3 regions of the Mammaliicoccus lentus genome follow, and region 2 is predicted to be linked to each of the others. Evidence: riboswitches for the same ligand, from Rfam matches in the RefSeq annotation. Region 2 holds a riboswitch; each other region holds the start of a gene.

Region 1 (10,727 bases), 760 kb from region 2:
TACTGCGTCATTACCGTCATATGCGCAATAAACATCATAACCTTCTTTTTTTAAATTAAATTCTAGTATGTCTGCAATTGGTTTCTCATCATCAACGACTACTATTTTTCTAGCCATAGCACTAACCTCATTTCTTTTTGAAAGTAAGTATCTTCGAGCACAGATTTGTGCATGATATCCTATACTATAATTTAACACTATTTGATGATTAATTCTATTGTTTGCCGTTATTCAATGGTGAATAACATAAAAAATGCTTATCGTTATTACGATAAGCATTAAAAGCGGTCCCGACGGGAATCGAACCCGCGATCTCCTGCGTGACAGGCAGGCATGTTAACCGCTACACCACGGGACCTAATATGTATGAAATTGAAATGGTGACCCCTACGGGACTCGAACCCGTGTTACCGCCGTGAAAGGGCGGTGTCTTAACCGCTTGACCAAGGGGCCTTCATAAGCACAAAATTGATTATAGCATGGTCTTTAAAGAATGACAAGATTTTATTTTAATTTTTTTATATAATATATTTAGGAACATTATAAAGGGATGATGATATGGAAGAAAAGCTCACAATAAAAAAGGGACATCGTAAATTAAGTAAAGGTGAGATTATAAAAAGACTAATTTTTATAACAATCGGCAGTGTCTTAATGGGTATTGGTTTAGAGTTATTTTTAGTGCCAAATAAATTATTAGATGGCGGTATAGTTGGCATAGCTATTATATTAAGTCACTTAACTAATATGAAACTTGGTCTTTTTATATTCTTATTAAATATTCCATTTTTCTTTTTAGGATATAAACAAATAGGTAAGACTTTTACGATATCAACGGTGTATGCAATTACAGTCCTTTCCGTTACAACAGCTTATTTACATCATTTTGAACCTTTTATTAGAGAAACATTTTTGGTTACAATTTTTGGTGGTGCAATTATTGGTTTAGGTGTTGGATTAGTAATTAGATACGGCGGATCATTAGATGGTTCTGAAATCAGTGCCATTCTTATTAGTAGTAAAGCGCCATTTTCAGTTGGAGAAATTGTTATGCTAATCAATTTTTTCATATTCGCTGCAGCAGGATTTGTTTTTAATTGGGAATCAGCGATGTTTTCAGTAGTAGCTTATTTTATTGCCTCTAAAATGATAGACGTTACTGTACAAGGTTTTGACGAATCAAAAGCCATATGGATCATCAGTGATACATATCGAGACATAGGAGAAGCTATAAACGACCGTTTAGGCAGAGGCGTTACATATTTAAACGGTGAAGGAGCTTATACAGGAGAAGATAAAAAAGTATTATTCTGTGTAATAACGAGATTAGAAGAATCTAAGCTAAAAGATATCGTAACAGAAATAGATAATACAGCCTTCTTATCAATCGGGGATGTAAGTGAAGTAAAAGGTGGACGCTTTAAAAAACGTGAAATACACTAATTAATAATGAAAGACAATCCGATATTGATTGTCGTTATTAAAAAAAGAAGCCATACAGCAGGTGTTGTATGGCTCCTTTTTTAAGGGTTCTCAGTTTTAGGTTGTAACGGGCAAGTTGTTGTCTTTTCTTACTAAACGTGTCAATAACGGTAGCCTTATTGCCTTTTCTCGATAGTCTTGTCAATAAGAAGGCAATATGTTGCACGTGGCATTCACTCTCTTATTTACTCAAACAAAAACGCTGAGACAATTAATTTGTCTCAGCGTTTTCGATTTAAAAATTTATTAGTCCCATAAGTTTTCTAATAGGTTTGTTTGGTTTCTATCTGGTCCTACTGAGAAGATAGAGATTTTAACGTTACATAATTCAGAAATACGCTCTAAATAACGACGAGCATTTTTTGGTAATTCTTCTAATGAACGACATCCTGTAATATCTTCTTCCCAACCTGGTAGTTCTTCAAAGATTGGTTTACAACGTTCTAATTCATTTAAGTTTGCTGGGTATTCTGTGATTTCTACACCATCGATTTCGTATGCTGTACAGATCTTAACTGTTTTAAGGCCTGTTAATACGTCGATTGAGTTGATTGATAAATCTGTAATACCACTTACACGACGTGAATGACGTAATACAACTGAGTCAAACCAACCAACACGACGTGGACGTCCTGTAGTTGTTCCGTATTCACGACCTACTTCACGGATATGATGACCATCTTCATCAAATAATTCTGTTGGGAATGGGCCATCTCCTACACGTGATGTGTATGCTTTACATACACCGATTACTTTAGATACGTAAGTTGGTCCAACACCGCCACCAACTGTAACGTTACCTGCAATCGGGTTGCTTGATGTAACAAATGGGTATGTGCCGTGGTCAATGTCTAACATTACACCTTGAGCACCTTCGAATAATACTTTTTCATCATTAACGAAAGCATCGTCTAATAATTTAGCTGTGTCTGTAACATATTGTTTCAAGCGTTGACCTGCTTGGTAATATGTTTCAAAGATTTCATCAAACGTGAAACCTTCAGCGTTAAACATTTTTTCAAATAATTCATTTTTATATTCAAGATTTTGTTTTAAAAGTTTTTCAAATGTTTCTTTATCTAATAAATCAGCCATACGGATACCGATACGTTGTGCTTTATCTACATACGCTGGACCAATACCTTTTTTCGTTGTACCAATTTTATTATCTCCACGTTTTTCTTCTTCTAATTCATCTTGTTTCAAATGATACGGTAAGATAACTTGAGCACGGTTAGAAATTCTTAAATTGTTTGTTGCTACACCGCGTTCATTTAATGCGTCTAATTCTTTCAATAAAGCTACTGGATCTACTACTACACCGTTACCGATAACACTTGATTTTTCTTCATAAAAAATACCTGATGGTACTAAGTGTAATTTATAAGTTTCTCCGTCAAATTTAATTGTGTGACCTGCATTATTACCACCTGAAAAACGCGCAATAACATTTGCATCTTCAGCTAAGAAATCTGTAATTTTACCTTTACCTTCGTCTCCCCATTGCGTCCCAACTACTACGATTGATGACATGTGAGCACCTCCGCTTTTTCTCATTAACCATTAAGTATTCTATCAGTCCTATACTTAAAATGCAAACTAAAAACGAACATTAATTTATGGTGTTAATTTACATTTTGATATTCTAAAATTTTGCATTAAGAAAGCTTTAACCATGGTAGTTACAAGGTTTTATCACGAAAATTATATGCTTCAAAACACAAACGAAACAATAATTAACTGTCATTTCACGAAACAAAAGACGTACATTTATTATGACTTTGTAATAAATGTACGTCTTTTGGGTTAAAAACTTTTTTTATCCGAATTCCATACCGGCATGTTGATAATCTATATCTGTAAATTTGTTATATTGTTTCATGAAGTGCAATTTAACGGTTCCTGTCGGGCCGTTACGTTGTTTTGCGATAATAATTTCTATTTCACCGTTTTCATCTTGTGCACCTGCATCTACCGCTTCACCGTCTTCATCTTCTCCACCACGAGAATAATAGTCATCACGGTATAAGAAAGCCACAATATCCGCATCTTGCTCGATAGAACCTGATTCACGAATGTCACTCATCATCGGTCTTTTATCTTGTCGTTGTTCAACACCACGAGATAACTGACTCAATGCGATAACAGGACATTCTAATTCTCTCGCAATAGCTTTAAGCATACGTGAAATCTCTGATACTTCTTGTTGTCTATTATCAGAACTACGTGAACCACTACCTTGAATCAACTGTAAATAGTCGATTACAATCATGTCTAATCCGTGTTCTTGTTTTAATCTTCTACACTTAGCTCTTATGTCAGTGATACGGATACCTGGTGTATCATCGATGAATATTTTAGTACGTGATAATTTACCAACAGCTACTGTAAACCTACTCCAGTCTTCTTCAGTCATAGAACCAGTACGTAATCTATTAGAGTCTACGTTACCTGTACTACAAATCATACGTGTCGCTAGCTGGTCTGCACCCATCTCTAATGAGAATATACCGACTGAGAATAAGTTCTCGTGAGTAGCAACTTGTTGGGCAATATTTAATGCGAAGGCAGTCTTACCTACAGAAGGTCTCGCAGCAATAATAATTAAATCGTTGCGGTTAAAACCTGCTGTCATCTGATCTAAATCACGATATCCAGTTGGTATCCCCGGGGTTTGACCACTATTTTGATCTAACTGTTCAGCATTATCGAACACAATACCTAAAACATCTTTAATATCTTTGAAACCTTCTGTCCCTCTAGTAGCAGATATCTCTAAAATTCTCTTCTCTGCATCACCTAATAGTGACTCTAAATCAAGCTCTGGATTATACCCATCTTCAGCAATACTATCTGCTACACGAATTAATTGACGCTTAACAGCATGTTTAAACACAATATCTATATAGAAATGAACGTTTCTAGTTGTTGGTACATTGTTTGCTAATTCAGCTAAATAAGCCGGTCCACCAGCTTCTTCTAGCAAAGACTCAGCTGCTAATTCATCCATCAGTGTAACTGAATCAATTTCCTTATTCTGTTCATTTAACATCAACATAGCTCTAAATATATGTTGATGATTAGCTCGATAGAAAGCTTCAGGTATTAATGTTTCACCTGTTGAGTTAATCAGTTCAGGATCAATTAAGATTGCACCGATAACAGATTGTTCAGCCTCTATATTATGAGGCATTTGTCGTGGATTCATCATATTATCCATACCATCCATACTGATTACTCCTTTCCATTTTTAATATTATTTATTATAACGCATTAAAAAAGGTCGGTAAATCAAATACCGACCTATTTTATATAATCTATTATTCTTCTACAACGTGTACTTTTAATGTACCTGAAACTTTATTATGAAGTTTAATTGGTACGTTTGTGTAACCTAAACTGTGAATACCGTTCGGTAAATCCATTTTACGTTTATCAACTTTAATGTCGTGTTGTTTTTGTAAAGCTTGTGTGATTTGTTTTGTACTAACAGAACCGAACAACTTACCGCCTTCACCAGTTTTAGCAGAAATTTCAACTTCTAATGATTTTAATTTATCTGCTAATGCTTTAGCATCATCGATTTCTTGTTGTTTGATTTCTTCTTGTCGTTTGTTTTGTTGTTCTAATTGTTTCATATTTCCTGCTGTCGCTTCTACAGCATAATTATGTTTAATTAAAAAGTTTTGAGCGTAACCTACTGGCACGTCTTTAACTTCTCCTTTTTTACCTTTTCCTTTAACATCTTGTGTGAAAATAACTTTCATTATTCTTCCACTCCTTCTTCATCTGTTTCAACAACCTCAATAAGTTTTTCGATTGCTTCTTCTACTGTTGAATCTTTAATTTGTGTAGCAGCGTTTGATAAATGGCCGCCTCCACCTAGAGCTTCCATTGTTAGTTGTACATTTACTTCTCCTAAAGAACGAGCTGAAATACCAACTGTGTCTTCTGAGCGTTTAGCTACAACATATGAAGCTTCTACACCTTCTAATCCTAATAGTTCATCTGCAGCTTGTGCAACTGTAACAGGATGATAAATTTGTTCTTCATCACCATGTGCAATTGCTACGCCACCACGGAATAGTTTAACTGTCTTAATTAAATCTGAACGCTTAATATAAGTATCTATATCATCTTTCAAGAAGTGCTGGCAAAGAATTGTATCTGCACCATGACTTCTTAAGAAACTCGCAGCATCGAATGTTCTTGAACCGGTTCTTAACGTAAAGTTACGTGTATCTACAATGATACCCGCCAACATAATTGTCGATTCAATTCTTGTTAAACGATGTTCTGTCGGTTGATATTCTAGCAACTCTGTTACAAGTTCTGCTGTAGAACTTGCGTAAGGTTCCATATAGACAAGCAGTGGACTTGAAATAATACTTTCTCCACGTCTATGGTGATCTATGACTACTTTTCTATTTGCTTTATTTAATAAGTTCTCATCTATTACAAGTTCTGGTTTGTGCGTATCAACGACAACCAATGTCGTACGAGATGTCATCTCATGCCATGCTTCTTCTGATGTGATAAACCTTTCTTTCAAGTCTGGTTTCTCATCAATTTCTCTCATAACACGTTGTAATGTATCATCAATATCTGAATCATTTAATACGATATAAGACTCTAAATTATTCATTTTAGCAATACGAGAAACACCAATAGCTGCACCTATCGCATCCATATCTGGTGATTTATGACCCATGATAATGACTTTGTCACCTTCGATTAAGATATCTCTTAACGCATGAGAAATAACACGAGCACGTACTCTTGTACGTTTTTCCATTGGATCAGTCTTACCACCATAGAATCTTACGTTACCGTTAAAGTTCTTGATGGCAACTTGGTCTCCACCTCGACCAAGAGCTAAATCTAAACTTGATTGAGATAGTTCACCAAGTTCTATTAGGTTCTCACTGCCTTCACCAATACCTATACTTAAAGTAAGCGGGTGCCCAATTTCTCTTGTCTTATCTCTCAAATCATCTAACAGATTGAATTTAGATGCTTCAATATCTTCTAAAATACTATTGTTTAACAATCCAATAAATTGATCCGAACTATAACGTTTAACATACAATTCATAACGTGTTGACCAATCATTAATTACATTAGTAATAAGACTATTCACTTCTGAACGTTGTGAGTCATTCATGTTTTGTGTAATTTCGTCATAGTTATCTAAAAATATCGTAGCGATGATAGGTTTTTCATTTTCATATAATTCATATACACGTGAAGTTTCTGTTATATCAAATAAATAAATTGATTTTTCATTTTCAGTGTAAGTGACTTTATATTTGTATGATCCTTCTTCAATTTCTACTTCTTGTGTATTTTCTAATCTTTTTAATATATTTGGAAATATTTCATTTATTGGTTCGTTTAATACATCTCTTTCTAAACGTCTACTAATAAAATTATTAATCCATTCAATATTATAGTTTTTATCGAGTAATATTACGCCAATTGGCAAATCACTCACAGCACTCGTTTTACTTTTGGTAATACGACCCGCTAGACTCCCGATGTATAAATCTAATTTTGCAAAGCTGGTTCTAATAAAGTAAACACTCGCTGCAAATAGGACTACAGTAATAACCGTCGCAATAAACGCCCAAAATATTGAATTTAAAAAACTTAAAACGAGCAGTGCTAAAGCCAAGACCATCATAATAATATAAGGAAATATTAGGGCTTTTTTAACTGATTGACGGTTCATAAACTCACCTCAATTTACTTTTTTATGCGTTGTTTTAAATTAAACCATATGTCCATTAAGCCAAATAAGTATGCAATTGGTTTAAATATAAAAGCAAGAACGAAAATAATTACAGCTACAATTATAGGTAATTTTTTTACTTTTATAAATAAATGGAATAGGGATAATGCTTGGATAAATATAACCCATTCTAACACAAACTGTAAGTTAGTGACTATGCCATACATCACAACATTGTCTTTCGTTACGAATAAACTAACGAGTACTGTGATTACAAAAATGAAAGCGACACTACTTTTAATTTGCCACATAAATAATGGTCTGAATACCGGTGTTGCGATTTTGTACTTTCTCAATATAGGGAAAGTCACGAGTAAATTAACAAGTACTAATAAAAATACCCATAATATAATATACCCAGGAATACTAGCTTGTAATATATCAATTGAAGCTTGAAGAGATTCTTGAATTTCTGTACTGAAATTACCACTCATTTCAAAATAAGACACGATTACATCATAATATTCATTAAAAACATTACTTGTTAGTGGTAGTTTTCCCGTTAATTGCATGATTAACACACCAGCAATTGTTAATACACTCATAAATGCTGTTACTAAATATAATATACGTTCTTTAGATGTACGTTCTATTAATAATTGTCCAATAAATACACTCATAAAAATCATCAGTGTCATGACAGTTAATAAATATACGTTACTAAGTAATACGGTTGCGCATAATGCCACTACAACTGTCACAAAAAACGACGGTTTTGATCGATACCAAAGTATTGTTCCAGGTATTGTAATGAACGGTAGTATTACAAATGCTAAAGGTGGTAAAAAGTTAATAATAACCATACTTAACATTAGTAAAACTATTGAAATAATTGTCGCTTTTATATCGACTTTAAAAGACAAAATTTTCACTTCCCAATCTATTTTAAACATCTTTCTCTATTTTACAGATTTTTATACTTTAAAACAATGTAGGTGACTTTTTTAACGACTTAACGTGCTTTAAATTTATGTAATTTTAAGAAATGATAAACATATGGTGCCCAATCTCCAAAGTTTAATAAAAATCCGTCATGGCCAACATTATCTGGCACGAAGAAATGTCTATGATACTTGAAGAATCGACCGAGTGATTTTACTTGGTCATCTGGATATAATAAGTCATCAGTGAACCCTAGTGTTAATACTTTTGTATCTATTTGTTTTAAGCGTTCTTCAACATCATTTCGTCCTCTAAATATATCGTGGCTATCTAATACATCTAATAAAGTGAGATAACAATCTTTATTGAAGCTATTTTTAAACTTATTACCTTGATATTTTTGATAACTGACAACATCATCTGCTGAGAATCTTGCTTCATAATCTTTACTTGAACGATAAGTTAAAAAGCCTAATTGTCTTGCAATACTTAATCCGTCTTGACCATTCATTTGAATAACTTGTCTTGCAATTTCATTGAAAGCTCTGCTATAAGATGATGTCTTTTCAGTTGCCGCTAAAATAACAGCTTTCTTAACTTCAATTGACCCGTCATATAAAATTTCGAGAGACTGCATGCCACCTAATGAACCACCAATTAGAACATCAATTTTTTCATAACCAAAATGTTTCAAAGCCAATATATTAGCTTTAGTTACATCTCTCATCGTTAATGTATCTGGAAAATGGGGTGTATTTAATTTTGAACTCGACCCAAATGGGCTACCTATAACGTTAAAAGTTATAAATTGATAATCATTTATAGACAGATAACCACCATCGATAATTTCTCTCCACCAACCTGGATGCTCATCATCTCCATACGTTAAATGGTTACCTGTTAATGCATGACAGATAACAACAAGCGGTTGCCCCTTATAACCGACATGCTCATATTGAAGCTTTAAGTTATCAATCACTTCTCCTGATTCTGTTTCAAATCGACCTAATTCTACTGAACCTGTTTCACGAGAAATCATCTTATCTAACCCCCTCTTATATAATAGAAAAACTTCTTACTCGTTAAAGAAGTAAGAAGTTCTCATCATTCTTATTATGCGAGTAGACTCGTTGGTCGTAGCACCGTATCTAAGGTGACCGGTTGCTGAAGTTTCATCGGGCCAAATCCCTCAACTTCTCTGAATAAGCTTTACTATGTAATTAATATTAAGAATACTAGAAAAGCAATGCTCTTTCAATAACTTATACTTTGTTATTAAAAGACAAATCTTACAATAGCCATAATCAACATCCCTGCTAAAACAGATATTGTTAAACTACGCGTGACAAATGCAATAACAACAGTTGGCACTGCAACAAAAACACTTTCTAAGTTAAGTTGATATCCTGTTGATCCTTCTTGATTTAACATGCCTTCTACAATAAGTGCTGTAAATAAACAAACCGGCACAAATTGTAACCATTTAATGATTCCAGCCGGTAATTCAAATCTTGATAATAAAACAAACGGCGCTACTCTTATAACCCATGTTATAATGAAACACCCAGCTGTAATGAGTAGTAAATACATTGATATCGTCATTTATCAAACACCACCCCTGCAATTGAAGCGACTAATGTTGCTAATATAATAGAAAGAAACGTTGGCATAAATAACGTAAATAGCAACATACAAAAAATTGTTAAACATATGAGCCACAAATGATAAATTATTTTATTTTTTTGTATCGTTTCGATTGGAATTAGATTACCTATTAAACCACCTAATATCGAAGTTGTAACCCATAATATATATGCTGAAATGTTAAGCCCGTGCATCCATGTAGCATTTAAAGATTTTTCTTTTGCATACTTTGTAATAGCTACACCAAATGATTCATCAGTTACAAGAGTTCCAATTCCAATATTTGACCACAAACTATTGTTTTTGAAGGCTGGTACTAAAGCTAAACTTTGTAAGAATAAACGAGAATTCACAAAGAATATGGTTAAGAAAATAGCAGATATAGGAGATTGGATAGCTACAAGCGCACAAATGATAAATTGAGCAGCACCTGCATAAACAAAAATGGATAACAATGCAATTTCTAAAATGGATAAACCTGATGACACTCCAACTACTCCGAAAGCTATCGCAACACTAAAATAACCGAGCATTGTTGGTATACAATCTTTAACACCTTGTAAAAACAAGGATTTATGTATGCTTGCAGATTCCTGCACTTATAATACCTCCATTCTCAAGGAGATAGTTTCAAAGGTTAGTCTAACGTTTGTCTAACCTCAGTGTGACTTACCTCTTTTTTGTTTTTAATATGTATTAGTTTTATCATATCAAATTAAGTTTAGCAATATAATTTGACGAAATATTAAGACAATTAATAATCCTTATATAAATAAAAAAAATGGTAGCTCAAAGAGCTACCATTCTTTATTTATATTATTCTCCTAAGCTAAATTCAGCACTTGCTTCGAATTTAACATCTTTACCTATCATTACGCCACCAGTTTCTAATGCTTGGTTAAATGATACGCCATATTTTTCACGATCG
Region 2 (10,727 bases):
AAAACTATATTATGAAGATAGTTTAAGCCAAGAAGCAATAGCTCAAAAGCTTAATATCTCTAGACCAACTGTATCGAGATTATTGAATCACGCGAAAGAACATGGGTTTGTCAAAGTAACAATTGAAGATCCATATCAAGATGCTGAAAGTTTAGCTTCACTATTAAAAGCTAAATACCAATTGAAAGATTGTATTGTTGAACATGCATCGCATAATGATTATTTAAACGTACAAAGTGCTATTGGAAAGCGTACCGCGGAATATTTAAATACTATTGTTAAAGATGGAGATAATATTGGCATTAGTTGGGGTAAAACAATGTATCAAGTGTCTCAATTTTTACAGTCTACACATTTAAAGGATATTGGTGTAATACAACTTAAAGGTGGTATTAGTTTTTCTCATATAGACACAAGAAGCCATCAAATCCTTGAAAGGTTTGCACAAGCTTATAATGCGACACCTAGAGATTTGCCTCTACCAGTTATATTTGATGTGAAAGAAGTTAAGCAAATGGTAGAAAAAGATAGACACATCCAATCTATTTTAGAACAAGGAAGACAAGTTAATATCGCTTTGTTTACAGTAGGAACAGTTAGAGATTCTTCTTTATTATTTAAATTAGGATTTTTTAACGATGAAGAAAAAGAGAGAATTAAACACTCAGCTGTAGGAGATATTTGTTCACGCTTTTATAACGAGCAAGGGGAAGTTGCAGATCAAGCTATAAATGACCGAACGATAGGTATTGAATTAGATGCTCTAAAAGAAATAGAAAATTCTATTTTAGTAGCTGGAGGAGACCACAAAATTTCTGCTATACGTGGTGCTTTAGAAGGTCATTTAAGTAATATATTGATCACTGATCAATATACAGCACAAGCATTACTAGATTTATGAACAAAATTTCTTATATCATTTTACATTTGTTCAAAGCTTGTTTATAATATAGTTAAAGATAGAATATACGAGGAGGATTCACTATGACATTAGCAAAATATATCGATCACACAGCTTTAAAACCAGACACAACACTGGAACAAATTGATGCTTTATTAGAAGAAGCGAAAGAATATGGATTTAAATCTGTATGTATTAATCCAACACATGTTGCACATGCAAGAAAAGCATTAGAAGGTACAGATGTATTAGTTTGTACAGTAATTGGGTTCCCTTTAGGGGCAACAACAAGTGAAGTGAAGGCTTTTGAAACAGAAGACGCTATTAAAAAAGGTGCACAAGAAGTAGACATGGTCATCAATATTGGTGCGCTTAAAGACGGTCGTGATGAAGAAGTTAAACGTGATATTGAAAGTGTTGTAGCAGCAGCAAATGGTGTAACAACTAAAGTAATTATTGAAACTTGTTTATTAACAGAAGATGAGAAAGTTAGAGCATGTGAATTAGCGCTTGCTGCAGGTGCAGATTTCGTTAAAACATCAACTGGATTTTCATCAGGTGGCGCAACTGCAGAAGATATCAAATTAATGAGAGAAACAGTTGGTCCTGATTTGGGCGTTAAAGCTTCAGGTGGTATCCGTTCATACGAAGATGTTAAGACGATGATTGATAATGGTGCAACTCGTATTGGTGCTTCAGCAGGTGTAAAAATATTAAAAGGTGAATCATCTGATTCAGATTATTAAAATTAAAGGTACGTTTATGTACCTTTAATCTTTTGAATTACAAGTAAGCGTATTCATAAACAGGAGGGTTTCATTATGAGAATGGTAGATGTTATAGCTAAGAAACGAGACGGGAAAGAATTAACGAAAGAAGAAATTGAATTTTTCATTAAAGGGTATACTGATGGAGAAATACCTGATTATCAAGCTTCAAGCTTTGCAATGGCGACATATTTCCAAGACATGACTGATAACGAACGTGCATATTTAACGATGGCAATGGTTGAATCAGGCGATCAAATTGATTTATCTGAAATTGAAGGTATTAAAGTGGATAAACATTCAACAGGTGGAGTGGGAGATACAACTACTTTAGTATTGGCTCCTTTAGTAGCCGCATTAGATATACCTGTAGCAAAAATGAGTGGCCGAGGATTAGGTCACACTGGCGGTACAATAGATAAATTAGAAGCGGTTGAAGGTTTCCATGTAGAAATATCAGAACAAGAATTTATTGATTTAGTAAATAGAGATAAAGTAGCTGTTATTGGTCAAACTGGAAACTTAACACCAGCAGATAAAAAGCTTTATGGTCTACGTGATGTTACTGGAACAGTTAACTCTATCCCACTTATTGCGTCATCTATAATGAGTAAGAAAATTGCAGCTGGAGCAGATGCGATTGTTTTAGATGTGAAGACGGGTGCTGGTGCGTTTATGAAAACGCTAGAAGACTCAGAATTATTAGCGCATGCAATGGTGAAAATAGGGAATAATGTAGGGCGAAATACTATGGCTATTATTTCTGATATGAGTCAACCATTAGGAAGAGCAATTGGCAATGGACTTGAAGTGAAAGAAGCAATAGAAACGTTAAGAGGTGAAGGACCTGAAGATTTAACAGAACTTGTATTAACTTTAGGATCTCAAATGGTTGTATTAGCTAAAAAAGCTGAGAATTTAGATGAGGCACGAGAAAAATTACAAGAAGTTATCCAAAACGGTAAAGCACTTGAGAAGTTTAAAGTATTCCTTGAAAACCAAGGCGGAGATGGTTCGGTAGTTGATGATGTTTCTAAATTACCTCAAGCTCAACATACGTTTGAAGTAAAGGCGAAAAAATCTGGATATGTATCTAACATTGTAGCTGATGAGATTGGTGTTGCTTCAATGCTTTTAGGGGCAGGAAGAGCTACAAAAGATGATATAATTGACTTAGCCGTTGGTTTAGTATTAAATAAAAAAGTTGGAGATAAAGTTGAAGAAGGAGAATCACTTGTAACAATCTATGCAAATCAAGAAGATATTAAAGATGTTGAAGAGAAAATTTTAAATAACATTGATATTTCTGATGAACAAGTGAAGCCGACTTTAATCCATAAAGTGATTACAGATTAGGAGTGTGTCAAATGACAAACCGATTTAAACGTATTCATTTAATTGTAATGGATTCAGTAGGAATAGGCGAAGCACCAGACGCTAAAGATTTTGGTGACGAAGGTTCACATACATTAAAGCATACGCTAGAAGGTTTCAAAGAATCCTTACCAAACCTAGAAAAATTAGGACTTGGAAATATAGAATCTTTACCAGTTATCAATAATGTAGAAAAACCTAAAGCATTTTATACAAAATTAAGTGAAGCGTCTGTAGGAAAAGATACAATGACAGGACATTGGGAAATCATGGGATTAAATATTGATAAACCATTCAAAGTATATCCTGAAGGTTTCCCTGAAGAACTTGTTAAAGAAATAGAAGATTTAACAGGTAGAAAAGTTGTGGCAAATAAACCAGCATCAGGTACTGAAATTATAGAAGAATACGGTAAACATCAAATGGAAACAGGCGATTTAATCGTTTATACGTCAGCAGACCCAGTATTACAGATTGCTGCACACGAAGATATCATTCCATTAGAGGAATTATATGATATTTGTGAAAAAGTTAGAGAACTAACTAAAGACCCTAAATATTTAATCGGGCGTATTATTGCACGACCATATTTAGGAGAACCAGGTAATTTCACAAGAACATCTAATAGACACGATTATGCATTGAAACCATTTGGTAAAACTGTCATGAACACGCTAAAAGATGCAGATTACGATGTAATTGCAATTGGTAAAATTAATGATATTTATGACGGAGAAGGTGTAACAAAAGCAATACGTACGAAAGATAATATGGACGGCATGGACCAACTTCTTAAAGTTGTAGATACAGACTTTACAGGAATTAGTTTCTTAAATTTAGTTGATTTTGATGCGTTATATGGCCATAGAAGAGATAAAGAAGGTTACGCTCAAGCAATTAAAGATTTCGATAATCGTTTAGGTGAATTGTTAGAAAATGTTCGCGAAGATGATTTAGTTATTATTACAGCAGATCACGGTAATGATCCAACAGCTGATGGTACTGACCATACTCGTGAATATGTTCCATTATTAATGTTTAGTCCAAGCATTACGGAATACCACGAACTTTCAGGGGATACAACGTTTAGTTCAATTGGTGCAACAATTGCAGATAACTTTAATGTAGAATTACCGCAGTTCGGTAAGAGCTATTTAAGTGAAATGGGGATTAAATAATGAACGCAGTAAGACGTATTTTTGGTCTTGCATTTAGTTTTGCAGGCCTTATGCATTTTATGAGATCAGAAGGTTTTGAAGCTATCGTACCTAATTTCTTACCCTTTAAAAAAGGAATTGTATGGATTTCAGGCGTGATGGAAATTATTTTCGGTATTTTATTACTCGTTAGAAAACCAAGTAGTATGACTAAGAAATTAATTGAATGGTTCTTAGTTGCTGTATTTCCAGCAAACGTATATATGGCACAAAAAAATATACCGTTAAATGGGAAACAATTACCTACATGGGCTTTATGGGGTAGATTACCATTACAATATGTACTTATTAAAATCGTTAGAAAAATGTAATTAAAAAGGAGTGAAACAGAGATTTTTTGAAAAATTAAATCTCCGTTTCACTCCTTTTTTCTATTTTAAACATAATAGTGTATTTTATTAATCTTCTTTAAATATTACATTCCATCCATCTTTTTTCGATAAGAATTCAGTTGCAAGTCGTTGGGCACCTTCTAATGAGTGGCTTGCTGCCCAACCACATTGTACTTCATTACATGCTGGAACTTCTGTAGCTTGCTCAACATCTTTTAACGTTTTTTCTATAATATTTAAGACATCATCATAATCGTCATGATTTATAAATGAAGCGTAAAAGCCTGTTTGACAACCCATTGGGCTTACATCTACAACATTATCAGTATGGTTTCTAATGTTTTCAGCCATTAAATGTTCTAAAGAGTGTAAAGCGGGCATTTCCATATGTTCTTTATTTGGTTGTTTAAAACGAATATCATATTTGTGAATAACATCTCCATTTAAACCTTCTTTAATTCCCGCAAGTCTTACAAATGGTGCATCTACTTTAGTGTGATCTAAATTAAAACTTTCTACATTCATCTTTGTCATGAAGATTCCTCCTTTGATTTCGGCATCATTATATCAAGTAAATTTTGAAAAAACAATAAATTCAGATTTCAATTACTTTCTTTATGTGTTACTTTATAAGATAATAAAATAAATTATTCTGAAAATGGAGTGATGTGTATGGAGAGATTAAGAGTCGTCCCATACGATAGTATATGGCAACATCTTTTTTTAGAAGAAAAGAAATATTTACAATCGTTATTAAAAGAACATAGCATAAATATAGAACACATTGGATCTACAGCTATCCCAGGGTTATCAGCTAAACCTATCATTGATATTTTAATGGTGGTAAAAGATAGTGAAACGATAGATGATTATACAAAGGAATTATCTGCACTAGGTTACGAGTCTAAAGGAGAACGAGGCGTTATTGGAAATCGTTATTTTAAAAAATATAATCATAACGGTGATGTCTCTCATCATTTACATATCTATGATGAAGACAGCCCACACATATTGAGACTTATTTCTTTTAGAGATTATTTGAGAACATTTAACGGCGAGAGAGAACGATATAGTCGCCTTAAACATGACTTATCTATAGATTTTCCAGCGGATAGTGTAGAGTATTATCAAGGTAAAGATAGTATGATTAAAGAATTTGAGAAAAAGGCTGAAAAATGGTACTTAAACTCAAATGATGCGCTCGCAAAACATTGACATATCCGAGTGTTAAAGTTAGAATTAAAACAATTTCATACGTATTATCAAGAGTGACTGAGGGAAAGGCCCTTTGACGTCCAGCAACCTCCCTACATGGAAAGGTGCCAAATCCTGCAGTGTTCAACTGAGAGATAAAATTTCGATTGGCGCATTTCCTAACTAAGGAGTGCGCTTTTATATTGGAAAGGTTGTATAGTGAATGAGCAATTTATCGCAAAATATTTTAAATTATATTGAACAAAATAAACACTTATATTTGTCTATGAGCCATCAAATACACGAACGTCCAGAACTAGGTAATGAAGAAGTTTTTGCTTCAAGATTGTTAAGTGATCAACTGAAAAATCATCATTTTAAGATAGAGAAAAATATAGCAAAGCATCCGACTGGATTTATAGCTACATATGACACGAAAATAGAAGGTCCAACGATATGTTTTTTAGCGGAATATGATGCATTGCCAGGCTTAGGGCATGCATGTGGACACAATATAATCGGTACTTCGAGCGTTTTAGCAGGTATTAGTTTATCAAAAGTTATTGACCAAGTGGGCGGTAAAATAGTCGTGCTTGGTTGTCCAGCAGAAGAAGGCGGGGTTAATGGTAGCGCTAAAGCTAGTTATGTTAAAGCGGGTATTATAGACGATTTAGACATTGCACTTATGGTACACCCTGGCCATGAGACGTATGTCACAGTGCCATCATTAGCAGTAGATGTATTCGATGTAAAGTTTTATGGAAGGAGTGCTCACGCGTCTGAGAATGCTTTTGAAGCGATTAATGCTTTAGACGCTATGTTGTCCTTCTTTAACGGTGTAAGTATGTTGAGACAACAAATTAAGAAAACAGATAAAGTGCACGGTGTAATATTAAATGGAGGTGAAGCGGCAAATATTATTCCTGATTTTACACATGCAAGATTTTATACTAGAGCAACCTCACGTAAACATTTAGATGAACTGACTGATAGAGTTCGAAAAATCGCTGAAGGAGCTGCATTGCAAACTGGTTGTAAGTCAGAAGTAAGACCAATACAAAACGGTGTAAATGAATTTGTTATTAATAAACCTTTAGATGAATTGTTTAGAAAACATGCAGAATCTTTAGGAGAAGATGTTATAGAAGATGATTTTGGTTTTGGATCAACAGATACGGGGAATGTAAGTCATATCATACCTACTATACATCCACATATTAAAATCGGACCATCTAATTTAGTTGGTCATACGAAAGAATTTTGCCAAGCTGCAGCAAGTACAATGGGAGATAAAGCATTGATAAGCGGTGCTAAAATATTAGCATCGATGGGATTAGAATTAATAGAGAACGTACCCCTTAGAAATGAGATTATCGAGCATCATCAAACATTAAGGGAGAACTTATTATGACAAAAGCCTATCATAAACCTTTATTATTAACACTTAAAGATTTATATGAAGATAATATTATCTATAATTCGAGGCCATCCTATGAAGATAATCCTTGGTTAAAAGCCGAAGAAGATCAATCTAATTTTTTAACAGCTAGAGAATTGGTTATTAGTAAAATGCCAATGATTATTCATGAAGCATGTTTAACAAAAAGGATAGAAGATTTGTTAAATCTAGTTGGAGAAAAAGTGCCAGACAATATACATCGTTTTAAAGATAAAGAAAGTTACGAACAATTGATACAACAATTAACAAATAAGCGTAATAAAATATTCTTTCAATATATTCATGGAGAACATTTATGTGATAAGGACGATTATGCTATATATAAACCAAAGTTTATAGACTTAAACAATAAATCGAAATTATCACAGTGGACTAAAGGAAAGTATTTACCTAGACGTGAATGTGTTAGTGTTAAAGAATATGAAGAAGAAATTAAAAATTGGGAACTACCTCTTGTATTAAAGCCGGGAGATGAATTACCGACAGCAGGTGGGTATGGGGTTATGATATGTTATACTGAAGATGATCTAAAGAAAGCAAATCAAAGAATTAAAGAAGCTACTGAAACAGAACATATTATTATAGAACAATTTATCGAAGAGGTAGACAATTATTGTGTGCAATATGTATATAGTGAAGATACTGGTATCCAATATATAGGGGCAGTTAAACAATTAACAGATGACTACGGATTTTATAATGGTAATGTTAATTCAGACGAAGTACCACAAAGCGTTATAGATGCAGGATATGAAATTATGCAAAATGGTGTTGAATATGGTTATAAAGGTGTTTCAGGCTTTGATTTACTGATAGATAAAGAAGGAAAAATATATGCCATAGATTTAAACTTTAGACAAAATGGTTCAACGAGTATGCTTTTACTTAAAAATAGATTAAAAGATGGTTTTCATAAATTTTTAAGTTACCATGCAAAAGGAGATAACGAACACTTTTATAAAGTGATTGAAAAATATGTTGAAGATGGCCATCTTTATCCACTCTCATTCTTCGATGGGGATTGGTTTGGAAAGAATAAAGTAAATGCAAGATTTGCTGGCATATGGCATGCTGAAACAGAATCTAAAGCACTTCAATTAGAACAAAAATTCCTTTCTGAACTCTACGATGAATAGCATTTAAAATAATTATGGAAATTAAAGCAAATTTTCATTGACTTATAGCTTTTAAATATACTATATTTTATTGGTATTAAATATAAAGAAGAGGGTGGTATAACAATGGCTATCCAGGATATGTCTATGTTCAAACAAATATTAACGAAAGAAAAATTTTACGTTGTTCTAACAGATAAAAGAATTTTAAGAGATGCAGATACAAATACTCGTTTAATTTGGTCAAAACAAGAATACGCAGAAAAGTATTTAAAAGAAACTAACATTACAACATACGAAAAAGTGATGGAATTAGATCTAGACCGCTTTGTAACTTATGAAATGGACGATATATTAGACGAAGGTGACCGATTCATAGTAGACCGTTATGAAGAATTTTCAGGTACAGAAGTCGAAGCGATAAGATTTATCGAACAAATCATGAGTGAGTTAGATGATATTCGTATTGAAGAATTTGCTGAAGATATTTGTAATGAAGACTATGTATACGGGTTAACAGTAAAAGGGCAAAAGCAATTTATTATCGTTTCAGAAGAAGACAGCAGCTTACCAAATATGATGACAGTATGGAGTACAAGAAAACTTGTAGAAAAAGTACATCACAATGACTTTGAGGAATATGACATCATCGAAGTAGAAACTGAAGTATTTGAAGAATGGCTAGAAGATTTAAAACAAGATAATATTGCATTAGGTGTGAACTTAAAACCGGGAATGATTGGTACAGTTACAGATCCTAAAGTAGTATTAAACGCGATGCCTTGTTAAGGGAATAAAATATTAATTTTAGACTTTTGCTAAATAGCAAAAGTTTTTTTTTATGCCTTGAATAAGTTGGTAATAATTAAATTAAATAAATTAAAGCATTGTTGTAAAAGAGCTTTAATTAGATTAAAATGTAAAATAATGTAAAAAAAGTTTAAGATTGAAATAGTAGAAAATTATGCCACTAAAGAGCTTCTACATAAGGTGATAATAATGTTTAAATATATGAAATTACGCATATTAAGGTTACAACTATTTATAGCATTTATCCTTTTAACGATAATTGCTCTATTGCATTTATACAATGCTTATCAAACTTATGGTATCTATGTACTATTAGAAAACACACCATATACACGATCTTTATTATTTGATGGGTTTAGTGCTTTACAAACGGTTTATCTATTGATTATGCCTTTAGCTGTATCCATAGGTGTAAGTGATATTTTTATACAAGATCGTAAGCAACATTTATTACATCATGCTTATATGTATCATGTGAATAAGTCAGTAGATATAAAGGTGATTTTATACTCAAGTATTATTGCTTCGCTTCTTGTAATAATCCCTTTATTAATGAATATTATAGGTGAATTTTTAATATTACCTAATATATCGCCAGAAAGATATACTAATAATCTAATAGGAATTCATAGCTCAAATACATTAAGTGTACCTTTATACTATACAATGCCATTATTATATATCTTATTATATATTTTATTGGCTGGTATTTGGGGGGCAATAATGAATATATTTGGGATAACTCTTTCTATATATACGAATAATAGAATTTTGGCAATGATTGGTCCATTTATTTTTCAAATTTTATTGATTATATTAACAAATTTATCATATAAACCATATGTAGTTCCTCCAATATATTTCTTAACGGGACGAACGGAATTCATGTACTTCGAATTTTTACCGATTGTCTTGACTTTCATATTGTTTATCAGTTTATCAATTTATTTCTATATAAGAGGTATGCGCAAATATGAACTTGATTAAATATCGATTTACATCATTGATTAATACAAAATTTCTAGCGTGGCATATTTTATTCTTTGGATTAATGATTATCTATCAGAAGGGAAACGTCGGGTATTTTCCTTCTGATGATTTTCAATTTACAAATTTATTATTAAGTAAGTTTACGCTTACTTATGTTGTTCTACCAATATTAACTATTATGACGATTGTGTTTTACCGAAATGAACTTGTTCATAAAGTGTTTATTGGATATAGAAATTATTTAAAGATAGATGTGTTGTTATATGTCGGTTTTATATCTTTGCTAATAAGTATCGAAATGATGTTGGCAAGTATGGTTGCTATGAACTTTCAACTTCAATTTAATATAGTGTTTATTGTAACAGCTTGCTTGATGATAGTAGGGAATTTTACGATTTCATTATTGTCACTTACTTTATATTTAAGGTTTTTTAATCGTGCAATATCATTATTACTTGTAAATGTGCTTGTGCTTTTAGATTTTGTCATAATGCAAAGTGGAAAATGGAATTGGTTAATTCTTGATTCAAAGAAATTATTTTCAATTTCTTGGTCGTGGATGATATAT
Region 3 (10,727 bases), 1.4 Mb from region 2:
AGTCAAACATGATATAGGTACAATTGAACGAGTATTTGGAATGACCTTAGTTACGATGCCCGTCTGGTTTATAATATTTGGCATAGGATATATTAAACATGGTCTACCATCTTCTAATCAAGTTACACAATCTTTTATAGTTGCGTTGTTTTCTGGAATTATTGCAACAGTACTGTTTTTCTATGCAACGAATCTTGTAAAAGATGACCAAGAGAAATTAGCAGGAGTCGAAGCAACGCAGTCTTTAGAAGTTGTCTTTGCTATTATAGGAGAGATGATATTACTTGGATTGCCTATCCCAGGGCCATTGAGTGTGCTAGGAGTGGCACTTATTATTATCGGCATGGCGATATATAGCTTTATAGATAGTTTGCCATTAAAAAAACCTTCCAAAATTAATGTTTAAAGCTATATGGAAAGTGGTATGTAATTAATGAATGATAAATCATTCAAATTGATTTATAAAGGGTGATAAATGATGGCAGACGAAAGTAAATATGAAAAAGCAAAAGGTAATGTTAAAGAAACAGTAGGTGACGTTACGGATAATAAAGATTTAGAAAACGAAGGTAAAAAAGAAAAAACTTCAGGCAAAGCTAAAGAAGCTGTAGAGAACGTTAAAGATAAAGCAAATGAAGTAATTGATAAATTCAAGAAATAAAAAAGCTAAGAAGCCGTTAGACAAGTTTATTGTCAAACGGCTTCTTATTTACTTTAAATCTGAATCTTTAATATTCCATTTCATTCTATAACTATTATCTTTTGATTTTAATTGTAAATGTACCTCATATTTATCTGCATCAGGCACGTCATAATATACATAACCTTCATCTGATTGTCCAGGTTTTAAGCTAAAGCTGAAACCAGCATCGGAATCACGCATACTATAGAATTTACTTACTCTCTGGCCATCTGCTGTAACGCCAAAGTTAGTGTCGCCTACAATCAAGCTAGAATTATTAATGTTTTCTAGTTTATAGTAAACTTTTAATATTTTATCTTTGCTTGGTTTACTATATTTAGAATCTGGTTCAACGAATTCTGCTTTTTCGACTGTGATTTTTGTACCCACAGCGTTAATTGATCCGCCAAGATTTGATGTTTTATTTGTCACCGAACTATCGTTGTCATTTTCTTCAGTTGTTGATTCCTCAGTAGTAGATTCTTCGCTTGTCTCTTCTTCAGTTGTTTCTTCTTCTGTAGATTCTTCCTCAGTTGATTCCTCTTCGGTAGACTTTTCTTCAGTAGATTTTTCTTCAGTATCACTCGTAAAGTTATCAATTTGTTCTTTGATTGGCCCTGCTGCACATGCACCTAGAATAATCGCCAATATTATGAATATAACTAAGCATCCACCACAACCAAATAACCATGGTTTAAGATTTGAATCTCCCTGATCTCCAGAATGAGGTGGTTGATTCCCTTGAAAACCACTTTGGTTCGACTGATTAAACGGGTTCTCTTGTTGTGAATTTTGTTGTTGATTGCTTTGTTGGTCTGAGTTGTTTTGATTGAATGGATTTTCATTTGATTGGTTAGAATTATTCATAATATTTCCCCCTTCCACAAAACTATTTTTTAATAAAAAATAAATAGAAATTCATTTTTTCTAATTGCCTTATAATAGAGATTAAAAAATGAAAAACAATTGTATTCTTTATTAATTATTTTTAGTTTATAGTAATTTGGGAAATAAATCTACACTTATTATTAAATATACAGAATATTAATAGTTGGTTAATAATAAATATATATAATGGTTGATAAAAGTTGAATAGTGCTTACAATATCATTTAAAATAAAGTAAAGGAGTGGTAAACATGTATAGAGACATTTTATTCGGCATCGATACAGATATGAAAAATGAAAAAGTTCTGGAAGAAATAGCAAAACTTTCAGGTGAAGGTACAGTTGTTACAATGATTAATATGATAAGCGAGAAAGATATACAAGCTTCAGTCCGTACAGGTGTGCACTTTGAAGAAATGACAGAGAAACGTCAAAAAGGTATTCAACATGTATTTGACTTCTTTAATGAACGAAACATTAAATATAATCTAGAATTTATTAAAGGTAATCCAAAGGCTGGGTTACTTAAATTAGCAAATAGCGGAGATTATGAAATTGTAGTACTAAGTAATAGAAAAGCTGAAGATGCTGATAAATTAGTACTAGGAAGCGTAAGTCATAAAGTAGCTAAAAGAGCTAAGATTCCAGTTTTAATAGTAAAATAATAAACTTTATTATAAGCAGTAAAAGTTCTTAATAAAATAAGAATTTTTGCTGTTTTTTTATTATCGTATTATATTGAATTCAATAGAAAAAAAGCGCTAACTAATGTAAAATGGTAATAGAAGAACATTGGAGGAATGGCTATGAAACAAAAAGGCAAAGAAACGTTTCCTGATATTGTTGCGACCGTATCTTTAAAAGATAAAAACGATATTGAAAAAACAGTAGAAGAACTTAATATGAACGACAAATCAGTAGATATTGTAGAATTTAGAGCGGATACACTATCTGATACTTCTTTGGAAAATATAAATGAAGTGTTAGCTGCGTTTAAATCAAAGTATACCGCTTCACCAATTCTCTTTACTTATCGTTCAAAAGGTCAAGGTGGATTAGGGGACTTCGACCATGAAACATATTATAAATTGATGCAAGATATTATTTGTAATCAAAAAGCAGATTATGTCGATGTTCAATTAGATACTTATGAAGATAATCTAATGAATTGTATTACAAGAGCTAAAAATAATAACGTCAAAATAATTATTTCGCACCATGATTTTAAAGCAACGCCAGATGTGGAAGAAATGTTTGTGACTTACGAAAAAATGGCAGAGCTAGGTGCTGATATTGGAAAATTAGCAGTAATGCCTAACAACGAAAAAGACTTATTATCGTTGTTAAATGCGATGAATAGAGCATATCATCAATTAGATATCGACGTAGTAGGTATATCAATGGGTGAGCTTGGTATTATGACTAGGATTACTGGCGGTTTATTTGGTTCACGACTTACTTATGGTTTTGTAGGTAGCGAAGCAGCACCAGGGCAATTACATGTTAAAAATATTAAAGAACAACTCGCACTGTATAACCAGTAGAATATTTTTAAGCCTGAATTCTCAAAGTTAGAACTCAGGCTTATTTATATGCTATAATTGATAATAATTATCAATAGATTAATAGGAGTGTTAAAATGGAATTACAACAAGTCATACAAGAAAGACGTAGTGTTAAAAATTATGATCATGATATGCACATCGATGAAGAAAAGCTAATGTCACTAGTTGATTTAGCAACATATGCTCCGAATCATGGAATGAGAGAACCTTGGCGTTTAGTATACGTTAGTAAAGACAAAATAAATGAATTTGCTAAAAAGGTAGCTACATCTGCATTTGTGAATGATGAGAAAAAACAAGAACAGCATATAGAAAAAGTTTCAAGACTTGGTGGTATTTTTGTGATATTAGCTAGAAGAGATACTAGACAAAAAGAAAATCTTGAAAATCAAATGGCTGTAGCAACATTTATGCAAAACCTAATGCTATTGATACACGAAGCGGGTATGGGCTCATGTTGGAAAACACCTGACTACATCTTTAAACCAACATTCCGTGATATCGTTGGTGCAAATGATGATGAAGACGTAAACGGATTTTTATATGTAACTGAAAAAGATGAAAATGCTGTATTCTCAAGAAGAAAAAATAAATCCACATTAACGAAGTGGTAAGTTTTAATTTAAAAGAGCTAGGGATATAAATACGTGTCTCAGCCTCTTTAATTATAATGGCAGTAGCTGACTGGATTGAAAATGCGCTTATATCAAGCTTTTTCCAACCCTAGTCATCCTTGCCGGGGTGGGACTACGAAATCTGTTTATTAAAATGAGATTTCTGTCCCACTCCCTTTTTTGGATGTTATTAATCAAAAAAAGCATGAGTTGATATTGTTATTGGATTTACTAAGACAATAATCCAAGTAGACGCTCTTTATTGGATTTACTAAGACAATAATCCAAGTAGAGCACTTTTTATTGGATTTTCTAAGACAATAATCCAAGTACATGCACCTTTATTGGATTAACTACGACAATAATCCAAGTAGACACCTTCTTATTGGATTAACTACGACAATAATCCAAGTAGAACACTTTTTATTGGATTAACTAAGACAATAATCCAAGTAGACGCCTTCTTATTGGATTTACTAACACAATAATCCAAGTAGAGCACTTTTTATTGGATTTTCTAAGACAATAATCCAAGTACATGCACCTTTATTGGATTAACTACGACAATAATCCAAGTAGACACCTTCTTATTGGATTTACTAAGACAATAATCCAAGTAGAACACTTTTTATTGGATTTACTAACACAATAATCCAAGTAGAGCACTTTTTATTGGATTTACTACGAAAATAATCCAAGTAGAGCACTTTTTATTGGATTTTCTAAGACAATAATCCAAGTAGACACCTTCTTATTGGATTTACTAAGACAATAATCCAAGTAGAGCACTTTTTATTGGATTTTCTACGACAATAATCCAAGTGGACGCTCCTTTATTGGATTTACTAAGACAATAATTCAAGTACATGCACCTTTATTGGATTAACTAAGACAATAATCCAAGTAGACGCCTTCTTATTGGATTAACTACGACAATAATCCAAGTAGACACCTTCTTATTGGATTTACTAAGACAATAATCCAAGTAGAACACTTTTTATTGGATTTACTAACACAATAATCCAAGTAGAGCACTTTTTATTGGATTTACTACGAAAATAATCCAAGTAGAGCACTTTTTATTGGATTTTCTAAGACAATAATCCAAGTAGACACCTTCTTATTGGATTTACTACGAAAATAATCCAAGTAGAGCACTTTTTATTGGATTTTCTACGACAATAATCCAAGTGGACGCTCCTTTATTGGATTTACTAAGACAATAATTCAAGTACATGCACCTTTATTGGATTAACTAAGACAATAATCCAAGTAGACGCCTTCTTATTAGATTTACTAATACAATAATCCAACTACACACCTCTATTGGATTAAGTAATACCTAAACTCACGAATTAACTTTTTATTCTGGCTCAAACCTAAAAACAAAGCACTTTCGTATATCTTCACAATGAAAATCTAAAGTAAAATATGATTTATGGGTTGCTATAATAACAATAAACATAAAAAATGGCAGATCTAAGAACTAGCAAAACAAGCATGAACTTTTTAAAATATCATATAAAAAATCTCCTCATCCGTAAATAACAAACCCATCGGATGAGGAGAAGCCTTAAATCATCTTATTTTAAATTTTCAGCTAAAAATGCTTTTACGTCTTCTGGTGTTTTAGCATTTGCTGAATGTAAGTGTGCTAGTTTTTCATTGTTTTTGAATATTAATAAACTTGGGATACCCATTACATCATTTTCAGTTGCTGCATCTGGGACATCGTCACGATTAATTTGATACCAATCGTAATTATTGTATTCTTGGACAATCGGATCTATCCATTGATCCATACGCGTACAATCTGGGCACCAGCCTGCAAAGAATTTAATGACTACTGGTTTATCGCTTTGTGTAACCTCTTTGAATTCATCATATTGGTTTATTGTTTTCATATATTTTCAAGCTCCTTAAGAATTAATATTATAAATGAATTATAGCTTATTTTTGTTTATTAAAAAAATATTTAACTCAAGACTATGTGTTCTTAATTAATATTGGTATAATGATGTTAAATACACATATGGAGGTATAGACATGATAAAATTTTATCAATATCCTAACTGTACAACATGTAAAAAAGCTGCAAAATTTTTAGAAACAAATGGTGCGAGTTTTGAACCAATAGATATTACTCAATTAACACCAACTGCTAACGAATTAAAAGATATGATTGATGGAACAGACGTTACTGTTAATCAATTATTTAACACGCGTGGTGCAAAATATCGTGAGTTAGGTCTTAAAGATAAAATTGATGATTTATCTGACGACGAAAAATTCGAATTATTAGCTTCAGATGGCATGTTAATTAAACGCCCATTAGCTGTATTAGGTAACAAAATCACTTTAGGTTTTAAAGAAGATGAATACCGCCAAACTTGGCTATAAAATAGTTGCTTGAATAAGGGCTTTATGTCATTATTATAATTGAATTACATATAGGAGGGGATTACTTTGGCAGTGCCTAGTGAGTTAAAATATTCAAAAGAACACGAGTGGGTAAAAGTTGATGGCGATGTAGTTACAATCGGTATTACTGATTTCGCTCAATCTGAATTAGGGGACATCGTATTTGTTGAGTTACCAGAAGAAGGTGACGAATTAACTAGTGGAGATTCATTCGGTAGTGTAGAATCTGTAAAAACAGTTTCTGAACTATATGCACCTCTTTCTGGTAAAGTTGTAGAAGTAAATGATGAATTAGAAGATAGTCCTGAATACGTTAATGAATCTTCTTATGACAAAGCTTGGATGGTCAAAGTAGAATTAACTGATAAATCACAATTAGATGATTTATTAGATGCTGATGCGTATAGTGAAATGATAGGTGAATAGCAATACAACAAACTCCACGGTACAGTAGTATCATGGAGTTTTTTAGCATAATCTCATTGAGAAGTAAAAATATAATATTATTCATTTGTAGAAGGTGAAGGCCATGGCGATGATTAAAAAAGTAATAATCGTAGAAGGTATTTCAGATAAGAAGCGAGTGAAAGAAGTATTAAATGAACCCGTTCACGTAATTTGCACACACGGTACAATGGGTGTCGAAAAAATGGACGAACTTTTAGATGAAATTTATGGTAAACAAGTGTATATATTAGTCGATCAAGATAAAGAAGGTAAACGCATAAGAAAATGGTTCAAAAAATATGTGAGTGAAAGTCATCATATTTATATAGATTCAACTTTTACTGAGGTAGCACGTTGCCCAAGACAATATTTAGCGAATGTGTTAAACTATCATGGATTTGAAGTTAATCACGACTTTGTATTGAAAGGGAAGTATCGTTATCATGAAACGCACAGAAATATCGAACGATGTATACAAGCTTTTTAATGAAGATATACATTTGTTATTCGGTTATACACCAACATGTGGAACGTGTAAAATCTCAGAACGCATGCTAGATATTGCCAACGAAATGACAAAACTACCTATAAACAAATGTGACTTAAACTTTTATCCGGAATTTTGTGAAGAATATGAAATACAATCCGTACCAGTTCTATTTATAATGAAACAAGAAAAAGTTATAAAAAGAATTTATGCATTTCAGTCAGTTCCGTATATAGTTGAGAATATTCAAAAAGTTATTGACGATAAAAACTTATCGTGATAGTATGAATTTAATTAAATACGTAATAGCTCTTATCAAGAGTGGTGGAGGGATGTGCCCTTAGAAGCCCGGCAACCGTCATATAAATATGAAATGGTGCCAATTCACAGAAAGTGTAAACTTTTGGAGATGAGAGAAAGACAATTAATAACGCCTTTCTCTAATCATTAGAGTGAGGCGTTTTTAATTTAAGGATTAGGAGGCAACAGATTTGATCGAGTTAAATAAGGTCGTAAAGACTTTCAAGACAAAAAAAGGTGACATAAAAGCTGTTGACCATGTTGACTTAAATATAGAAAAAGGAAGTATATATGGCGTAATCGGTTTTTCAGGAGCTGGAAAGAGTACCTTGATTCGAATGTTTAACGGGTTAGAAACCCCTACTGAAGGTGAAGTTATAGTAGATGGTGCGAATATAGGTAAATTGTCAAAACAAGAACTTCGAAAAAAACGACAAAAAGTAAGTATGATATTCCAGCATTTTAACTTACTTTGGTCTAGAACAGTTAAAGACAACATTGCTTTTCCGTTAGAGATCGCAGGTGTCTCTAAAAGCGAGATTAATAAAAAGACAGAAGCGTTAATCAAAAGAGTAGGATTAGAAGGTCGTGAAAATGCTTATCCATCTCAATTATCTGGTGGGCAAAAGCAAAGAGTAGGAATCGCGAGAGCTTTAGCAAATGATCCACACGTATTATTATGTGATGAAGCTACGAGTGCCCTTGACCCTCAAACAACAGATGAAATACTAGATTTATTGATAGACATCAATAAAGAGCTGGATTTAACAATTATACTTATCACACATGAAATGCACGTTATAAGAAAGATTTGTGATCATGTTGCAGTAATGGAAAATGGTAAGTTTGTCGAAGAAGGAGAAGTCATCAATGTATTCAATAATCCTCAAACACATGTAACGCAAAGATTTGTTAAGGATGATTTGAAAGCAGACGATTTAGAAAGAACGTTGCAAGACTTCAAGAAAGAACAGCCTGAAGGTGAAATATGGAAGCTGAACTTTGTAGGTGGAACTAGTTCAGAACCTGTGTTAGCCAAAGTGATTAAAGAATATAACGTAAATATTAATGTCATTGAAGGCGACGTTAAACTCACTCAAAACGGTACTTTTGGGCATATGATTGTACATCTGCCTGATGGAAACTATTCTAAAGACCAGATTAAACAAGAATTAAATAATCTTGGTGTGAAAGTTGAGGTGGGTATTAATGAATAAGTCATTTGGTGAAATAATCACTGAAATGGTAACAATGCCTAACGTGAGATGGGACGCTGTATGGGAAGCGTTATACGAGACCTTATACATGACCGTCATTTCAACAGTTTTTACACTAGTGTTTGGCTTAATACTAGGAACGTTATTGTTCTTAACATCTAAAGGAACATCTAAAAGTTCTCGTGTATTTTATTCAATTGTTTCATTTATAGTGAATTTATTTAGAGCAATACCATTTATCATACTTATACTATTGTTGCTACCATTTACTGATATTTTACTTGGTACAATAAGTGGTCCGAAAGGTGCTCTACCAGCCTTAATCATTGGAGCTGCGCCATTCTACGCAAGATTAGTAGAGATTGGCATGAAAGAAATAGATAAAGGTGTAATAGAAGCGGCTGTATCTATGGGTGCAAACACATGGACAGTTGTGAGAAAAGTATTACTTAAAGAATCATTACCTGCACTTGTATCAGGTCTAACTGTAACTGCAATTGCATTAGTAGGATCTACAGCAATCGCTGGTGTTATCGGTGCAGGAGGATTAGGTAACTTAGCATATCTAACTGGTTTCACACGAAATCAAAATGATGTAATCCTAGTTTCTACTATATTAATACTAGTTATTGTATTTGTTATCCAATTTATTGGAGATTTAATTGTTAAGAAAATTGATAAACGTTAAAGGAGTGCCTTAAAATGAAAAAAGTTCTAGGACTATTGTTTGTTTCAATATTGACAGTTGTATTGGCCGCTTGTGGCGGAGGAGACGGAGATAAAGATAAAAAAGAAACGATTAAAGTCGGTGCATCTCCAGCACCACATGCAGAAATATTAGAAGAAGCTAAACCAATTCTTGAAAAAGAAGGCTACAAGTTAGAAATTAAAACGATTAATGACTACACAACACCAAATAAATTATTAGATAAAGGTGAATTAGACGCAAACTTCTTCCAACATACACCATACTTAGAAACTGAATCTAAAGATAAAGGTTACAAAATAGAATCTGCAGGTAACGTACATATCGAACCAATGGCAGTATATTCAAAGAAGTATAAAAAATTAACTGACTTACCAAAAGGTACAACAGTATATGTATCTAATAACCCAGCTGAAGAAGGACGTTTCTTATCATTCTTTGAAAAAGAAGGATTAATTAAACTTAAAGATGGCGTTGATCCAGTAGATGCTACATTCGATGATATCGCTGAAAATAAAAAAGATATAAAATTCAATAACAAACAAGCAGCTGAATTTTTACCAAAATCTTATCAAGCAGATGAAGGTGACGCAACAATTATCAACTCTAACTATGCAATTGAACAAGGGTTAAATCCATTAAAAGATTCAATCGCAGTTGAAGGTAAAGATTCACCATATGCTAACTTAATCGCAGTACAAAAAGGTCATAAAGACGATGAAAAAATTAAAGCATTAATGAAAGTTTTACAATCAAAAGAAATTAAAGACTTCATCAAAGAAAAATACGATGGTGCCGTAATAGAAGCAAAATAATGATATAAGAATTAGCCCGGGACATTTATATATGTCTCGGGCTTTTTTTATTCTAAATAGTTTGGTTAAACGTCTCATGATTTACGCTATGCATCTTTCTTGTTTTTACTTTGTTGGTTTAATAAACTACATTTAAGACTTAAAACAAAGGTGGATAAACATGAAAATAATACTAGTTGGAGCACATGGCACGATAGGTTCAGCCGTTGTAACTGAATTAGAAGAAAATGGTCATGAAGTCATAAAAGTTGGACGTAATTCAGGTGATTACCAAATGGATATGACAAACATAGAGGATATCAAACTCATGTTTCAACAAATCGAAAATATAGATGCTGTAGTCTCTACTGCAGGAGCAGCGAATTTTGATGATTTAAGTGAGTTAACACCAGAATCAAATGAGGTAGCTATAACAAGTAAGCTATTGGGACAAATCAATTTAGTACTTATAGGCCAACATTATATAAATGATGGAGGAAGCTTTACTTTGACTACGGGCGTTATCATGGATGATCCAATAAAAGGGGGCGTTTCTTCAGCGATGGCCGGCGGTGGTATAGAAGCATTTGTTAAATCTGCTGCCTTT

What was found. A riboswitch is a leader RNA that binds a small molecule or an ion and turns the genes downstream of it on or off. The one in region 2 is predicted to bind S-adenosylmethionine.
Region 1: linked by a shared signal. The riboswitch ahead of metX (homoserine O-acetyltransferase MetX) and the one ahead of ACNMOQ_RS03785 (M20 family metallopeptidase) in region 2 are both predicted to bind S-adenosylmethionine.
Region 3: linked by a shared signal. The riboswitch ahead of ACNMOQ_RS10625 (methionine ABC transporter ATP-binding protein) and the one ahead of ACNMOQ_RS03785 (M20 family metallopeptidase) in region 2 are both predicted to bind S-adenosylmethionine.

The regions. Positions count from the first base shown of each region.
Region 1 covers NZ_OX344834.1:22,055-32,781, reverse strand. The annotation lists gene yycF (response regulator YycF) at 1-117, opposite strand, end outside; tRNA gene ACNMOQ_RS00150 (tRNA-Asp) at 286-358, opposite strand; tRNA gene ACNMOQ_RS00145 (tRNA-Glu) at 379-453, opposite strand; gene ACNMOQ_RS00140 (YitT family protein) at 559-1,443, shown strand; gene ACNMOQ_RS00135 (adenylosuccinate synthase) at 1,729-3,015, opposite strand; gene dnaB (replicative DNA helicase) at 3,302-4,702, opposite strand; gene rplI (50S ribosomal protein L9) at 4,803-5,249, opposite strand; gene ACNMOQ_RS00120 (DHH family phosphoesterase) at 5,249-7,213, opposite strand; gene ACNMOQ_RS00115 (DUF2232 domain-containing protein) at 7,228-8,145, opposite strand; gene metX (homoserine O-acetyltransferase MetX) at 8,226-9,194, opposite strand; SAM riboswitch class I at 9,263-9,364, opposite strand; gene ACNMOQ_RS00105 (AzlD domain-containing protein) at 9,431-9,757, opposite strand; gene ACNMOQ_RS00100 (AzlC family ABC transporter permease) at 9,754-10,398, opposite strand; gene ACNMOQ_RS00095 (YceI family protein) at 10,616-10,727, opposite strand, start outside.
Region 2 covers NZ_OX344834.1:785,327-796,053, forward strand. The annotation lists gene ACNMOQ_RS03750 (sugar-binding transcriptional regulator) at 1-901, shown strand, start outside; gene deoC (deoxyribose-phosphate aldolase) at 985-1,647, shown strand; gene ACNMOQ_RS03760 (pyrimidine-nucleoside phosphorylase) at 1,723-3,024, shown strand; gene deoB (phosphopentomutase) at 3,036-4,220, shown strand; gene ACNMOQ_RS03770 (DoxX family protein) at 4,220-4,570, shown strand; gene ACNMOQ_RS03775 (S-ribosylhomocysteine lyase) at 4,658-5,125, opposite strand; gene ACNMOQ_RS03780 (GrpB family protein) at 5,264-5,806, shown strand; SAM riboswitch class I at 5,848-5,947, shown strand; gene ACNMOQ_RS03785 (M20 family metallopeptidase) at 6,009-7,196, shown strand; gene ldmS (L-aspartate--L-methionine ligase LdmS) at 7,193-8,380, shown strand; gene ACNMOQ_RS03795 (DUF2750 domain-containing protein) at 8,486-9,148, shown strand; gene ACNMOQ_RS03800 (hypothetical protein) at 9,371-10,156, shown strand; gene ACNMOQ_RS03805 (hypothetical protein) at 10,143-10,727, shown strand, end outside.
Region 3 covers NZ_OX344834.1:2,148,063-2,158,789, reverse strand. The annotation lists gene ACNMOQ_RS10680 (DMT family transporter) at 1-406, shown strand, start outside; gene ACNMOQ_RS10675 (CsbD family protein) at 479-661, shown strand; gene ACNMOQ_RS10670 (DUF4352 domain-containing protein) at 710-1,549, opposite strand; gene ACNMOQ_RS10665 (universal stress protein) at 1,821-2,234, shown strand; gene aroD (type I 3-dehydroquinate dehydratase) at 2,376-3,113, shown strand; gene ACNMOQ_RS10655 (nitroreductase family protein) at 3,209-3,748, shown strand; gene ACNMOQ_RS10650 (thioredoxin family protein) at 5,332-5,652, opposite strand; gene ACNMOQ_RS10645 (arsenate reductase family protein) at 5,795-6,148, shown strand; gene gcvH (glycine cleavage system protein GcvH) at 6,215-6,595, shown strand; gene ACNMOQ_RS10635 (toprim domain-containing protein) at 6,699-7,103, shown strand; gene ACNMOQ_RS10630 (thioredoxin family protein) at 7,060-7,383, shown strand; SAM riboswitch class I at 7,413-7,519, shown strand; gene ACNMOQ_RS10625 (methionine ABC transporter ATP-binding protein) at 7,595-8,620, shown strand; gene ACNMOQ_RS10620 (methionine ABC transporter permease) at 8,613-9,308, shown strand; gene ACNMOQ_RS10615 (MetQ/NlpA family ABC transporter substrate-binding protein) at 9,323-10,141, shown strand; gene ACNMOQ_RS10610 (short chain dehydrogenase) at 10,302-10,727, shown strand, end outside.